Regions from separate parts of the Faecalibacterium sp. genome, predicted to be linked through region 4. Evidence: predicted binding sites of a transcription regulator. Region 4 holds the regulator's gene; each other region holds the start of a gene.
The links. The regulator HrcA, encoded in region 4, represses chaperone genes, less so after heat shock. The targets are predictions, from matches to a motif close to TGTTAGCACTCNNNNNNNNNGAGTGCTAACA.
Positions count from the first base shown of each region.

Region 1 (3,426 bases), on a different contig from region 4:
GCCTTGGTGGCGTTCAGAGCGTCCTCGATGCGGAGCTTCTTGTCCTTCATCTCGACCTCAGTGGCAGCGCCGACCTTGATGACGGCCACGCCGCCCGCCAGCTTTGCCAGACGCTCCTGCAGCTTCTCGCGGTCAAAGTCGCTGGTAGCAGCCTCGATCTGGTTGCGGATCTGTGCGATGCGGGATGCGATGGCGTCCTTGTCGCCTGCGCCGCCCACGATGGTGGTGTTCTCCTTGGTGACCTTGACCTGACGGGCGTGGCCCAGCATATCGACGGTAGTGTCCTTCAGCTCGTAGCCGAGGTCAGCAGACACGACGGTGCCGCCGGTCAGGATGGCGATGTCCTGCAGCATCTCCTTGCGGCGGTCGCCGAAGCCGGGGGCCTTGACGGCGCAGACGTTCAGGGTGCCGCGCAGGCGGTTGACGATCAGGGTGGACAGAGCCTCGCCCTCGATGTCCTCTGCCACGATCAGCAGCTTCATGCCGTTCTGCATCACCTGCTCCAGCAGGGGGACGAGATCCTGAATGACGCTGATCTTCTTATCGGTGATGAGGATGGCGGCGTTGTCCAGCACAGCCTCCATCTTGTCGGTATCCGTGACCATATAGGGGGTCAGGTAGCCGCGGTCGAACTGCATACCTTCGACGATCTCGTTGTAGGTCTCAGCCGTGGTCTTGTTCTCCTCGATGGTGATGACGCCGTCGGAGGTGACCTTCTCCATGGCCTCTGCGATGAGGCGGCCGATCTCGGGATCACCGGCAGAAATGGTGCCGACGCGGGCGATGTCATTGGAGTCCTTGACCTTCTGGCTGTGGGCCTTGATGGTCTCGACAGCCTTGGTGACAGCCTTGCTCATGCCGCGGCGGATGTCCATCGGGTTTGCACCGGCGGTGACATTCTTCATGCCCTCGGTGACCATTGCCTGTGCCAGAACGGTAGCGGTGGTGGTGCCGTCGCCTGCGGCGTCGTTGGTCTTGGTGGCGACCTCACGCACCAGCTGTGCGCCCATGTTCTCAAACTCGTCCTTCAGCTCGATCTCCTTGGCGATGGTGACACCATCGTTGGTGATGACGGGGGCGCCGAACTTCTTGCTCAGCACCACGTTGCGGCCCTTGGGGCCGAGGGTGATCTTAACGGTATCTGCCAGAGTGTCGATGCCGGCACACAGTGCCTTGCGGGCTTCCTCGCCCTGCTTGATCTGCTTAGCCATATTCTTATCGCTCCTTTATAAAAGCTTGATGATCCAGTGATGAGGGAAAGACGCTTACTCCACGATGGCCAGGATGTCGGCCTGACGCACGATGGTGCACTCTTCGCCGTCCACCTTGACCTCGGTGCCGGAGTATTTGCTGGTGAGCACCTTATCGCCCACCTTGACGGTCATCTTGACTTCCTTGCCGTCCACGACACCGCCGGGGCCGACGGCCACGACCTGTGCCACCTGCGGCTTCTCCTTGGCGCTGCCGGTCAGGATGAGGCCGCCCTTGGTGGTCTCCTCGACCTCAACAGTCTTGATAACAACACGGTCTGCAAGAGGAATGATCTTCATCGTTCTTGCCCTCCTATTATAAAAAATAAAAGTGAAACTTTTTCATGGCCCGGGGCTTCTCCCTCCGGGTGTTTAGCACTCCATTTCCCTGAGTGCTAAGTGTATTGTACTCATCTCCGGCAGAAAAATCAAGGGTTTTTGCAAATTTCTTTGTTAATATTTTATGACAGCAAAAAAGCGCCCCCGGCAGGGCGCTTCGCAGTCTTTCCGTTTATACGCTGGCACGCTGAGCCATGAACCGCTCGTAGGCGGGCTTTGGCAGCAGGACGTGCCCCGCCAGCGGCCTGAGCCGGGCGGTGATGGCCTCGCAGGGGGCGCACTCGCCGTCCGCCGTCGCCACGATGGGGCCTCGCCCATCCGCAGGGCGCAGGGAGACGCACTTGGCCCGGCGGTAGAGGAAGTAGGGCTTCGCCTGCTCGGTCAGCGCACCGTCCCGGAAGTGCTTCCCGCCCTTGTACATCCCCAGCAGCCGGGCGATGGTCAGTCGGCCCACCCTGCGGATGATAAAGACGTCCAGCCAGCCGTCGTCGGGCCGGGCCTCCGGCGCGGCGTAGAAGCCGCCGCCGTAGGTGCGGCCATTGCAGACCGCGCACATCAGGCAGTCCACCGTCAGCTCCTCGCCGTCGATGGTGAACGCCACCTTCCGGCCGATGTGGCCGCAGAGCTGCCGGACGATGGAGAGGGCGTAGGCCATCTCGCCGCCGCAGAAGGGGATGCGCCGGAACTGGGGGATGCCGTAGGCCACCTGTGCGTCCAGCCCGGCGGCGCAGATGGTGGCCGAGAGGCCGAGGTCGGTCTCCATCAAATCAATGTCCACCGCCCCGCCCGCGAATTGCGCGTCAAGGTCGCCGAACTCCTCCCTCGTGCCGTAGGTGCGGAGGAAATCGTTGCCGCTGCCGAAGGGCAGACACCCCACGGCGGCAAGGGCGCACCCATTGGCACCCGTCAGCGCCTCATTGAAGGTGCCGTCGCCGCCCGCCGTCCAGATGCGCACCGGCTCGCCCTCGGCCTCGGCGGTGCGCGCCGCCTCCGCAGCCAGTGCACGGGCATGGCCCGCGTACTGGGTCACGACGACCTGCAGCTTCTCCGGCGGGATGCCCGCCCGTCCGGCGGCGGCATGGATGGCCGGGGTCAGCCCGGTGGTGCAGTCCCGCTTGCCTGCGGCGGGGTTGAGCAAAAACAGATAGCGCATTCGGTTTCCTCCTCTGGTGATTCCTGCCCTCTATCATAGCGGAAAACCAGAGCAGATGCAAGAGCTTTTCACCCGACGCCCGCCGTCTGCGTCTCCTCCACCACGATGGTGCCGTCGGCGGTGCAGTCTGCCGTCCAGCGCTGGCCGAGGCTCACGCTGCCGGAGGCGATCTGGTCGGCGAAGGCCTGCTCCACGGCACGGTCCACCTGTCGGCGCAGCTCCCGCGCCCCGTAGGGCGAGCGGGCCTTTGCGGCCAGCGCCGGGCCGACCCGGGCCGTGTGGGTGAGCTGGTAGCCGCTGCGGGCCGCACGCTCTTCCAGCTGGCCCAGCAGCTTTTCGGCGATGGAGCAGAGGCTCTGCTCCTCCAGCGGGCGGAAGACGATCAGCTCATCCAGCCGCCCCACCAGCTCGGGCCGGAACCACTTTTTCGCCTCGGCGACGGCGGCCTCCGACTGCTTTTCAAAGGCGGCCTCGCTGCCCGCCCCAAAGCCCAGCGGTGCGCTCTGCCCCGCAAGGAACCGTGCCCCGAGGTTGGACGTCAGCAGGACGATGGTGTTCCGGAAATCGGCCTTCCGGCCCATGGAGTCGGTGAGCTGGCCGTCCTCCAGCATCTGCAGCAGGATGTTCTGGATGTCGGGGTGGGCCTTTTCGATCTCGTCGAAGAGGACGACGCTGTAGGGGCGG
Region 1 is NZ_DAWCVJ010000007.1:1,382-4,807, forward strand. It holds gene groL (chaperonin GroEL) at 1-1,211, opposite strand, end outside; gene ACT8X9_RS02340 (co-chaperone GroES) at 1,266-1,550, opposite strand; gene ACT8X9_RS02345 (diacylglycerol/lipid kinase family protein) at 1,762-2,742, opposite strand; gene ACT8X9_RS02350 (ATP-dependent Clp protease ATP-binding subunit) at 2,811-3,426, opposite strand, start outside.
Region 1: the regulator HrcA is predicted to act here: its motif matches at 1,621-1,651, upstream of ACT8X9_RS02340 (co-chaperone GroES).

Region 2 (3,426 bases), on a different contig from region 4:
ACGTGCGGCAGCTGCTCATCCGGCGGCAGGGAGCCGCACCCTGTGCAAGGCAGCTCACCGGTGCGAGGCTCCCCTCGGTAAGGGTCAGCACCTCGCCGACGGTATACTGGTCGGGGTCACGGGTCAGGCGGTAGCCGCCGCCCTTGCCCCGCAGGCCCTCGAGGAAGCCGTTCTGCACCAGCACCTTGAGGATGTTTTCGAGGTATTTTTCGGAGATCTCCTGCCGGGCAGCGACCTCCTTCAGGGGGACATATTTCTCCGTCCGATGCTCGGCCAGATCTATCATCACACGCAGCGCATAGCGCCCCTTGGTGGAAACGATCATAGACATTCCTTTCTCTTCTTTCCTGTTTTGGTCTTGCAGCGCCGCCGGGCGGGCTGCGGGACCTGTTCCGAATAAGTTTTAACCTATTATACAACAGGGTTTATAACTTTTCAATCGGAAATTTTCGATTTTCCATTGACAAGTGCCCCAAAGGAGGCTATAATACAGACAAACCCACAAACCACCTTGGTTTAACGGGAATAAAGGGGACATCAAGATGACACCGGTCAGGCCGGTGCAGCCGGGCGCATCGCCCGCAATAGGGAGGTTTACTATTATGAGCAAGATCTATACTTCCGCAGACCAGCTGATCGGCCACACCCCGCTGCTGGAGCTGACCCACATCGAGAAGGACGAAAACCTTTCCGCCAAGCTGCTGGCAAAGCTGGAATACTTCAACCCCGCCGGCTCCGTCAAGGACCGCATCGCCAAAGCCATGATCGATGACGCCGAGGCCTCCGGAAAGCTGAAGCCCGGCTCCGTCATCATCGAGCCGACCTCCGGCAACACCGGCATCGGTCTGGCCGCTGTGGCCGCCGCCAAGGGCTACCGCATCATCATCGTGATGCCCGAGACCATGAGCGTCGAGCGCCGCCAGCTGATGAAGGCCTACGGCGCAGAGCTGGTGCTCAGCGAGGGTGCAAAGGGCATGAAGGGTGCCATCGCCAAGGCCGATGAGCTGGCAAAAGAGATCCCCAACTCCTTCATCCCCGGCCAGTTCGTCAACCCGGCCAACCCCAAGGCCCACATCGCCACCACCGGCCCTGAGATCTGGGACGACACGGACGGCAAGGTGGACATCTTCGTGGCCGGCGTCGGCACCGGCGGCACTGTGACCGGCGTGGGCCAGTACCTCAAGAGTAAGAACCCCGGCGTCAAGGTCGTGGCCGTCGAGCCTGCCTCCTCCCCCGTCCTGAGCAAGGGCACCGCCGGTGCACATAAAATTCAGGGCATCGGCGCCGGCTTTGTGCCCGACGTGCTGGACACCAAGGTCTACGACGAGATCATCGCCGTGGAAAACGAAGACGCCTTTGCTGTGGGCCGTCTCATCGGCCACAAGGAGGGCGTGCTGGTGGGCATCTCCTCCGGCGCTGCCGTCTGGGCTGCCATCCAGCTGGCAAAGCGCCCCGAGAACGCCGGTAAGAACATCGTCGTCCTTCTGCCCGACACCGGCGACCGCTATCTGTCCACCCCCCTGTTTGCTGAATAAGCTTCTCATTCCTTCCGCCCCTGCCGTGGTCTTCCGCCCGGCAGGGGCTTTTTGTCTGCGCCGCCGAAACGATATGGTGTGATTTTTTACAAGTTTGCAAACTTTTTGTGAATCCATGCCGCCGCCGGGATTTCCCTATTGACATTGTGGATTGTTTGGAGTATATTTTTAGCAGTCGATGAGCAAGAGTGCTAAAACAACATTCCGACCCACCGCCTGAATCTCAACTTCCGGTATGAATGGAGGCTTGACTTTATGAATACCAATCAATATACCCAGAAGACCCTTGAGGCTCTGCAGGCCGCACAGCAGCTGGCTGTGGAGTATCAGCACAACGCACTGGAGCCGGAGCATCTGCTCCACGCTCTGGCCACACAGGATCAGGGCCTGATCCCTCAGCTGCTCCAGAAATTGAACGTAGACGCAGGCAGCTTCTCCGCCGCTGTGGCCGAAAAGCTCTCTGCGATGCCCCGGGTGTCCGGCTCTGGCCGCGACCCCGACAAGGTCTATATCTCGCAGGCCACCGATAAGGTGCTGAGCGCTGCCGCCCGCGAAGCCAAGGCCATGAAGGACGACTATGTAAGCGTCGAGCACGTCTTTCTCGCTTTGCTGGACGAGCAGACCCAGAACACCTCTGAGCTGTTCCGTGCCTTCGGCATTACAAAGGATAAGTTCTTACAGCAGCTCACTGCCGTCCGCGGCAACCAGCGCGTGACCAACGATAACCCCGAGGACACCTACAATGCCCTCCAGAAGTACGGTCAGGATCTGGTCGATCTGGCCCGCAAGCAGAAGCTTGACCCCGTCATCGGCCGCGATCAGGAGATCCGGAACGTCATCCGCATCCTGTCCCGTAAGACCAAGAACAACCCCTGCCTCATCGGTGAACCGGGCGTCGGCAAGACGGCCATCGCCGAGGGTCTGGCCCAGCGTATCGTCCGGGGCGATGTGCCCGAGAACCTGAAGGACCGCATCGTGTTCAGCTTGGACATGGGCGCTCTGGTGGCCGGTGCAAAGTACCGCGGCGAGTTCGAGGAGCGCCTGAAGAGCGTCCTGAACGAGGTAAAGAAGAGCGAGGGCAAGATCATCCTCTTCATCGATGAGCTGCACACCATCGTCGGCGCAGGCAAGACCGACGGCGCGATGGACGCCGGCAACCTGCTGAAGCCCATGCTGGCCCGCGGCGAGCTGCACTGCATCGGCGCCACCACGCTGGATGAATACCGCCAGTATATCGAGAAAGACCCCGCCCTCGAGCGCCGCTTCCAGCCGGTGCAGGTGGACGAACCCACCGTCGAGGACACCATCTCCATCCTGCGCGGCCTGAAAGAGCGGTATGAGGTCTTCCACGGCGTGAAGATCAGCGACAACGCCCTCATCGCCGCCGCGACCCTCTCTGACCGCTATATCACCGACCGCTTCCTCCCCGATAAGGCCATCGACCTTGTGGATGAGGCCTGCGCTATGATAAAGACCGAGATGGACAGTATGCCCAGCGAGATGGACGACCTCGCCCACCGCATCACCCAGCTGCAGATCGAGCAGGTCAGCCTGAAAAAGGAGACCGACGCTCTGAGCCAGAGCCGTCTGAAGGACCTCGAAAAAGAGCTGGCCGAGCTGCAGGATAAGTTCCGCAGCATGAAGGCAAAGTGGGAGAACGAGAAGAACGCCATCGGCAAGGTGCAGTCTCTGCGCGAGCAGATCGAGCAGACCAATGCCGCCATCGAGAAGGCCCAGCGCGAATACGACCTGAACAAGGCCGCCGAGCTGAAATACGGCAAGCTGCCCCAGCTGCAAAAAGAGCTGGAAGAAGAGGAGAAGGTCGCCGCCGCCAAGAAGGAAGACAGCCTGCTGCGCGACCGCGTGACCGACGAAGAGATCGCCCGCATCG
Region 2 is NZ_DAWCVJ010000024.1:6,128-9,553, reverse strand. It holds gene ACT8X9_RS05795 (RrF2 family transcriptional regulator) at 1-325, opposite strand, end outside; gene cysK (cysteine synthase A) at 603-1,535, shown strand; gene clpB (ATP-dependent chaperone ClpB) at 1,791-3,426, shown strand, end outside.
Region 2: the regulator HrcA is predicted to act here: its motif matches at 1,702-1,732, upstream of clpB (ATP-dependent chaperone ClpB).

Region 3 (3,426 bases), on a different contig from region 4:
TCTCGCGGTCGTTGGCCAGCATGGCGTGCAGCTCGTTCTTGATCTTCTTTTCCAGCGCGTTGTGGATGAGCTTGAGCTGGCTGTCCTTCTGCAGCATCTCGCGGCTGATGTTCAGGCTCAGGTCCTGACTGTCCACGATGCCCTTGACGAAACTGAAGTAGTCGGGCAGCAGGTCGCCGCACTTCTCCATGATGAGGACGCCGGAGGCGTAGAGGGCCAGACCCTTCTCGTAGTCCTTGGTGTAGAAGTCGTAGGGGCGGTGGCTGGGCACGAAGAGCAGGGCGTTGTAGTTCGCGGTGCCCTCGGTGCGGCTGACGATGACCCGGGCGGGATCGGCGTAGTCGTTGAACTTATCCTTATAGAAGCTGGCGTACTCCTCGTCGGTGACTTCACTCTTCTGCTTCTTCCAGATGGGTACCATGCTGTTCAGGGTCTCCAGCTCGGTGTAAGTCTCCCACTCGGGCTTGTAGTCCTCGGGCTTGGGGTCGGGTTCGGGCTTCTGACGGCTCTTCTCCCGCTCCATCTGGATGGGGTAGCGGACATAGTCGCTGTACTTCTTGACGATGGCCACGATGCCATACTCGTCGAGGAAGTTGTCGTAGTGGTCGGTCTCGGTGTCGGGCTTGATGTGGAGGATGATGTCGGTGCCCGCCGTCTCCTTCTGGGCAGGCTCCAGCTCATAGCCGTCCGCACCGCTGGACTCCCACTGCCATGCCTCGTCGGAGCCGTAGGCCTTGGAGATGACCGTCACCTTGTCGGCCACCATGAAGGCGGAGTAGAAGCCGACGCCGAACTGGCCGATGATGTCGATGTTCTCGTCCTTGTTGTCCTTCTTGAAGTCGAGGGAGCCGGAGTGGGCGATGGTGCCGAGGTTCTGCTCCAGCTCCTCCTTCGTCATGCCGATGCCGTTATCGGAGATGGTAAGGGTGCGGCTGTCCTTGTCGCGGGTGAGCAGGATGCGGAAATCGCCTTTGTTCATGCCGACGGAGGGGTCGGTCAGGCTCTTATAATACAGCTTGTCGATGGCGTCCGAAGCATTGGAAATCAGCTCCCGCAGGAAGATCTCCTTGTTGGTGTAGATGGAGTTGATCATCATGTCCATCAGCTTTTTGCTTTCGGCCTGAAATTCTTTTTTCGCCATAATACAAAACCTCTTTTTATCAGATTCAATGCCAGCACCCGGAGCGGTTGACTGCTCACGGGGACTTAGCACTCATAACTTTCGAGTGCTAATATACACCGGCGGGAGATAAAAATCAAGGGCTTTCATAAAAAGTTCAAAAAACTTTCCCGGTGGGGCGGCGTTTGGCTTTACTTTGCCCTGCCGAAGCCGTATAATGGGCCGGAGTAATCTGTATAAAAGAGGAGGAAAACGGAACGATGCAGCAGATACAGCTGGAACTTGAGGGCGGCGGGACGCTGACCGTCTGCCTGCGGGCGTCGCTGGACGCCATGCCCACGGTGAAGCAGCGGCCTCTGGTGCTGGTGGTGCCCGGCGGAGGATACAGCCACGTCAGCCCCCGGGAGGGCGACCCGGTGGCCCTGCAGTTCGCGGCGGCGGGCTATCACACCGCCGTGCTGACCTACAGCGTGGGGGAAGGGGCGCGGGACTACCGGCCTCTCCGCCAGCTCAGCGAGGCGCTGGGGCTGCTGCGGCAGCACGCGGAGGAATGGCATATCCTGCCGGATAAAATAGCGGTCTGCGGCTTCTCGGCGGGCGGGCATCTGGCCCTGTCCGGCGCAGTGCTGGACATCCCGGGCGAGACGGCGCAGCAGCGGCCCGACGCGGTCATTCTGGGCTACCCGGTCATCACGGCGGGGGAGTATGCCCACCGGGGCAGCTTCGTCCAGCTGGCGGGCAGCGAGGACGCCGCCGCACAGAGAGCCTTCGGCTTGGAGGATAAGATCACCCCCGACACACCGCCGGTCTTCGTCTGGCATACGATGGAGGACAGGACCGTCCCGGTGGAGAACACGCTGCTGCTGCTCTCGGCTCTGCGGCGGGCGGGCGTGGCCTGCGAGGCGCATCTCTTTGAGCAGGGGGTCCACGGCACCAGCATCAGCACCGCCGAGGTGGACGCCGCCGACCGGCACCGCGCCCGCTGGGTGACGCTCTGCCTCGAGTGGCTGGGGCGGACGTTCGGGTTCGACCTGCGGTGAATTGGACATTCCTACAAAAAATTCATAATTTTATGGTTGACCTGCCCAAGATTTAAGGGTATACTGGTCAGCGGAAACAAACGAGGAAGAAGGAAACGTACATGGAAAAGAAGATCTCGGTCAAAGACCTGCTGATGCAGGCATTCCTGACGGGCTGGGAGCTGTCCGACAAGAGCATCTCGCAGGACGAGTACCTCCAGAGCGCCATTCAGGTCATCGAAGTGCTGCAGGTGGAGCCGGAAAATATCTACGCCGAAGAGGGCCTCGGCCTGACCGACGGCGACGAGGTGGACCATCTGGACGACCTGCTCCGCGCCGACGGCCAGTGGCTCTATTACGGCGTGGAGGCGGAGAATTTCTTCCTCATCCAGTGGTATCCGGATGAGGCCTCTGCCAAGGCCAAGCTGGCGCAGCTCGAGGAGCTGGGCGACGGCAAGCAGTACCTCGTGGACCTGAACCTCCGGCGCTCGAACCCCACCGAGGCCGAGAACTTCGGAAATTCGAACCCGGTGCAGCTTCGCTCTTGATTGGTTCAACCTCTCCGTCATTGCTTCGCAATGCCACCTCCCCTATCGAGGGGAGGCTTTGGCATAGCGCAAAGTTTCGCCTCTTCGCCAGAGGCTCCCCTCGGTAGGGGAGCTGTCGAGCGATAGCGAGACTGAGAGGTTTATTTGTTATGAAAGGGAACTTTTCAATGCAGCTTTCTGATCTGGAGCGCCAGCGCCTTGCCGCCATTCTGATGCGATACGACCAGCACCCCGAGGTGCAGCGGATGCGGGAGTTTATCCAGCACGGCGATGTGACCACCTACCAGCACTGCAAGAACGTGGTGCTGGTGAGCTTCTGGCTCAACCGCCGCTTCCATCTGGGTGCGGACGAGACATCGCTGGCCGTGGGGGCCTTCCTCCACGACTTCTATCTCTACGACTGGCACAAGCGCAGCTCCTTCCACGGCCTGCGCCGTCTGTTCGAGATGCACGGCTTCGCTCACCCCGGCTCTGCCTGCGTCAACGCGGAGCGCTGCTTCGCCATCACCAAGAAGGAGCAGAACATCATCTCGAGCCATATGTGGCCCCTGACCTTCCGCCATGTGCCCACCTGCCGGGAGGCCATCATCGTCTGTCTGGCCGACAAATACTGCGCCGTGCTGGAGAGTATGTTCCAGCGTACCCGCGTGGCCGATGCCGACGCAGGGGAGAATGAGTGGTAAAGGGCTTGTTCCATACAAAAAAGAGCTGCTGTGCGTCATATACAGCAGCTCTTTTC
Region 3 is NZ_DAWCVJ010000002.1:33,938-37,363, forward strand. It holds gene htpG (molecular chaperone HtpG) at 1-1,141, opposite strand, end outside; gene ACT8X9_RS00690 (alpha/beta hydrolase) at 1,381-2,160, shown strand; gene ACT8X9_RS00695 (hypothetical protein) at 2,262-2,687, shown strand; gene ACT8X9_RS00700 (HD domain-containing protein) at 2,855-3,370, shown strand.
Region 3: the regulator HrcA is predicted to act here: its motif matches at 1,205-1,235, upstream of htpG (molecular chaperone HtpG).

Region 4 (3,426 bases):
ACCCCCTCGAGATCTTCACCACCGGCGAGGGCGAGGTCATCTTCAAGAAGTATTCCCCGGTGGGGGAGCTGCACGGGGTGGCGGTGCAGTATGTGGAGGTGCTGAGCCGAAGCTTTGCCCTTACGGCCTTCGTGGCCGACCGCGACCGCATCCTTGCCGCCGCAGGGGCAGGTCGGCGCGACCTTGCCGACCGCAGTGTCAGCCAGCCGCTGGAACGGGTGATGGAGTCCCGCAAGCCCTACCTCAGCGAGGGCGACCCGGAGCACGTCCTGCTGCCCTGTGAGGGTTCGCTGCGGCCTCTGCTCTGCGCGTGGCCCATCATCGCGGCGGGGGATGTCACCGGGGTTGTCGGGCTGCTGGCCGAGGATCGCGCCCAGCAGCCTGACCCCGCCCAGCAGAAGGCCGTGGCCGTGGCGGCAGCGTTTCTGGCAAAGCAGATGGAGGAGTGAACATTATTATAATAGGAGCGTCTGCGGTTCGGCAGGCGTTCCCTTTTTTGTTTATGACAGAATTATGAATCTTTATAAACTTTTTCGAGAAGCTATTGACAGGGAAAAAATTTTGGCTATAATGGTCTTAGCACTCAGGAAGATGGAGTGCTAAAGAAACAAAAGCCAAGAAGGAGGCAGGCGCTATGACGATGGATGCACGCAAGCAGCGAGTCTTGCAGGCGATCGTGGCGCTGTATGGCCTCGAGGGCGAGCCTGTGGGCAGCAGTGTGCTGGCAAACTATTTTGATATGGCCGTGTCCAGCGCCACGCTGCGCAACGAAATGGCGGCGCTGACCAAGCTGGGTCTGCTGGAGCAGCCCCACACCAGCGCGGGCCGTGTCCCCAGTGCCAAGGGCTACCGTTATTATCTCGACAATCTGCTGACCGACGACCAGCCGCTGGATCGCGTGACCCGCGCCCGGGTGGAGGCCGTCTTCGCCAGCCTTGACCATGAGCCGGAAAAGCTGGCACAGGGTGCCGCCAAGGCGCTGGCCGCCATCAGCGGCTGCACCGCTGCGGTCAGCACCCCCTGCGCCGAAGACCTCTGCGTCGCCCACTACGAAGTCGTTCAGGTGGGCCGCAGCGCGGCGGCTGTGCTGGCCGTCACGACGGCAGGCTACGTCCGCACCCGTGTGGCGCGGGTCCGCACCGGGCTTTCCCGGGAGAATGCCGCTGCGCTGGCCGCGCTGCTCAACCGCAACCTGACCTTCGTTGCGCCGGTGGATCTTTCGAGCCGGCTGCTCGCCGAGCTGTGCAGCCAGATCGACCCGGAGCTTGTGCCGGTCATCAGCGCCGCAGCCGCGATTTTGCAGGACTCCGCACAGCCCCATGTATTCTTGGGCGGTGAGCAGCACCTGCTGGACTGGCCTCAGCTGGAGGGCAGGGTGGGCGACATCCTCACCTTGCTGAACGACGAGGAGCAGGCCGCCCACATCATCGCACCCCCGGCAGAGCGCAGTGAGAGCGTGCTGCTGGGCGAGGATCTGGAGCCTCAGATTCCCGGCCTGTGCATCGTCAGCGACCGCTACCTTGTGGGCGGCGGGCTGTGGGGCACGGTGGCCCTCATCGGGCCGACCCGGATGCCCTTCCAGAAGCTGATGCCGCTGCTCCACCTCTTCGCCGATGAGCTTGGCGAGGGTATGAGCGGCAAACGAAAAGACACCCCGCAGATGGCCGCACCCCGGCGGACTGTGATATATAAGGAGGATCTGGAATGAGCGAAGAGACGAAGAAGACGGCAGAGGCTCCCGAGCAGGAAGCGAAGGAGACCGAAGCCGCACCTCAGGAAGCGCCCGAGACCGCCGCAGCCCCCGAGCAGGAGGCCGAGGCAGAACCGGCAGACGCCAAGAAGAAAGATGGCTGGTTCAACAAGAAGGCCCGCGAGATGGACGCCGTGAAGGCGAAGCTCGATACGGCCGAGAAGAATGCCGCACAGGCAAAAGACCAGCTGCTGCGGATGGCAGCGGAGTACGAGAACTACCGCAAGCGCTCCACCCGCGAGGCTGACCAGAAGTTCAACGATGGTGTGTCCTTTGCCGTGAATCAGATCATCCCCATCCTTGACACGCTGGAGATGGCGGCCAACGCTCCCACCACCGATGAGAATTACAAGAAGGGCGTCATCATGACGCTGGATAAGGCTGCCAAGGCGCTGGATACCCTCCATGTGGAGGAGATCGAGGCGCTGGGCAAGCCCTTCGACCCCAATATCATGAACGCCGTCCAGCAGATCCCCGCCCCGGACGGGCAGGAGAGCGGCACCGTCATCACGGTGTACCAGAAGGGCTACAAGCTGGGCGACAAGATCGTCCGCCACGCGACCGTCGTGGTGGCCGAGTGACATCGCAGAGACCCGCAAGGGTTTTGAAGATAAGACATCCGCTTCACACATCGAGCATGAGATAAACAAGTTCTTTTGAGAGGAGACTTCATTTATGAGCAAAATCATTGGTATTGACCTTGGTACTACGAATAGCTGCGTGGCTGTCATGGAGGGCGGCGAGCCTGTCGTCATCGCAAACTCTGAGGGCGCACGCACCACCCCGTCTGTTGTTGGCTTCACCAAGACCGGCGACCGTCTGGTCGGTCAGGTCGCAAAGCGTCAGGCCATCACTAACCCTGAGAACACCGTGTCCTCCATCAAGCGTCAGATGGGCACCGACCACAAGGTGACCCTGAACGGCAAGGAGTACACCCCCCAGCAGATCAGCGCGATGATCCTGCAGAAGCTGAAGGCTGACGCCGAGGCTTATCTGGGCGAGCCTGTCACCGAGGCCGTCATCACCGTTCCTGCCTACTTCAACGACAGCCAGCGTCAGGCCACCAAGGACGCAGGCACCATCGCCGGCCTGAACGTCAAGCGTATCATCAACGAGCCGACCGCCGCTTCTCTGGCCTACGGCATTGATAAGGAAGATGACCAGAAGATCATGGTCTACGATCTGGGCGGCGGCACCTTCGATGTCTCCATCATCGAGATGGGCGACGGCGTCACCGAAGTTCTGGCCACCAACGGCGACACCCATCTGGGCGGCGACGACTTCGACCAGCGCATCATCGACTGGATGGCAGACGCCTTCCAGACCGAGAACGGCATCGACCTGCGCAAGGATAAGATGGCCGCTCAGCGCCTGAAGGAGGCTGCCGAGAAGGCAAAGATCGAGCTGTCCAGCGCAATGAGCACCCAGATCAACCTGCCCTTCATCACCGCCGACGCGACCGGCCCCAAGCACCTCGATATGACCCTGACCCGCGCAAAGTTCAACGAGCTGACGGCGGATCTGGTCGATCGCACCATGACCCCTGTCCGCAAGGCTCTGCAGGATGCAGGCCTGCGCGCATCGGACCTGAAGAAGGTCCTGATGGTCGGCGGCTCCACCCGTATCCCCGCCGTCTACGATGCAGTCAAGAAAGAGCTGAACTGCGAGCCGTTCAA
Region 4 is NZ_DAWCVJ010000027.1:27,718-31,143, reverse strand. It holds partial or broken gene ACT8X9_RS06325 (stage V sporulation T C-terminal domain-containing protein) at 1-449, shown strand, start outside; gene hrcA (heat-inducible transcriptional repressor HrcA) at 635-1,708, shown strand; gene ACT8X9_RS06315 (nucleotide exchange factor GrpE) at 1,705-2,331, shown strand; gene dnaK (molecular chaperone DnaK) at 2,426-3,426, shown strand, end outside.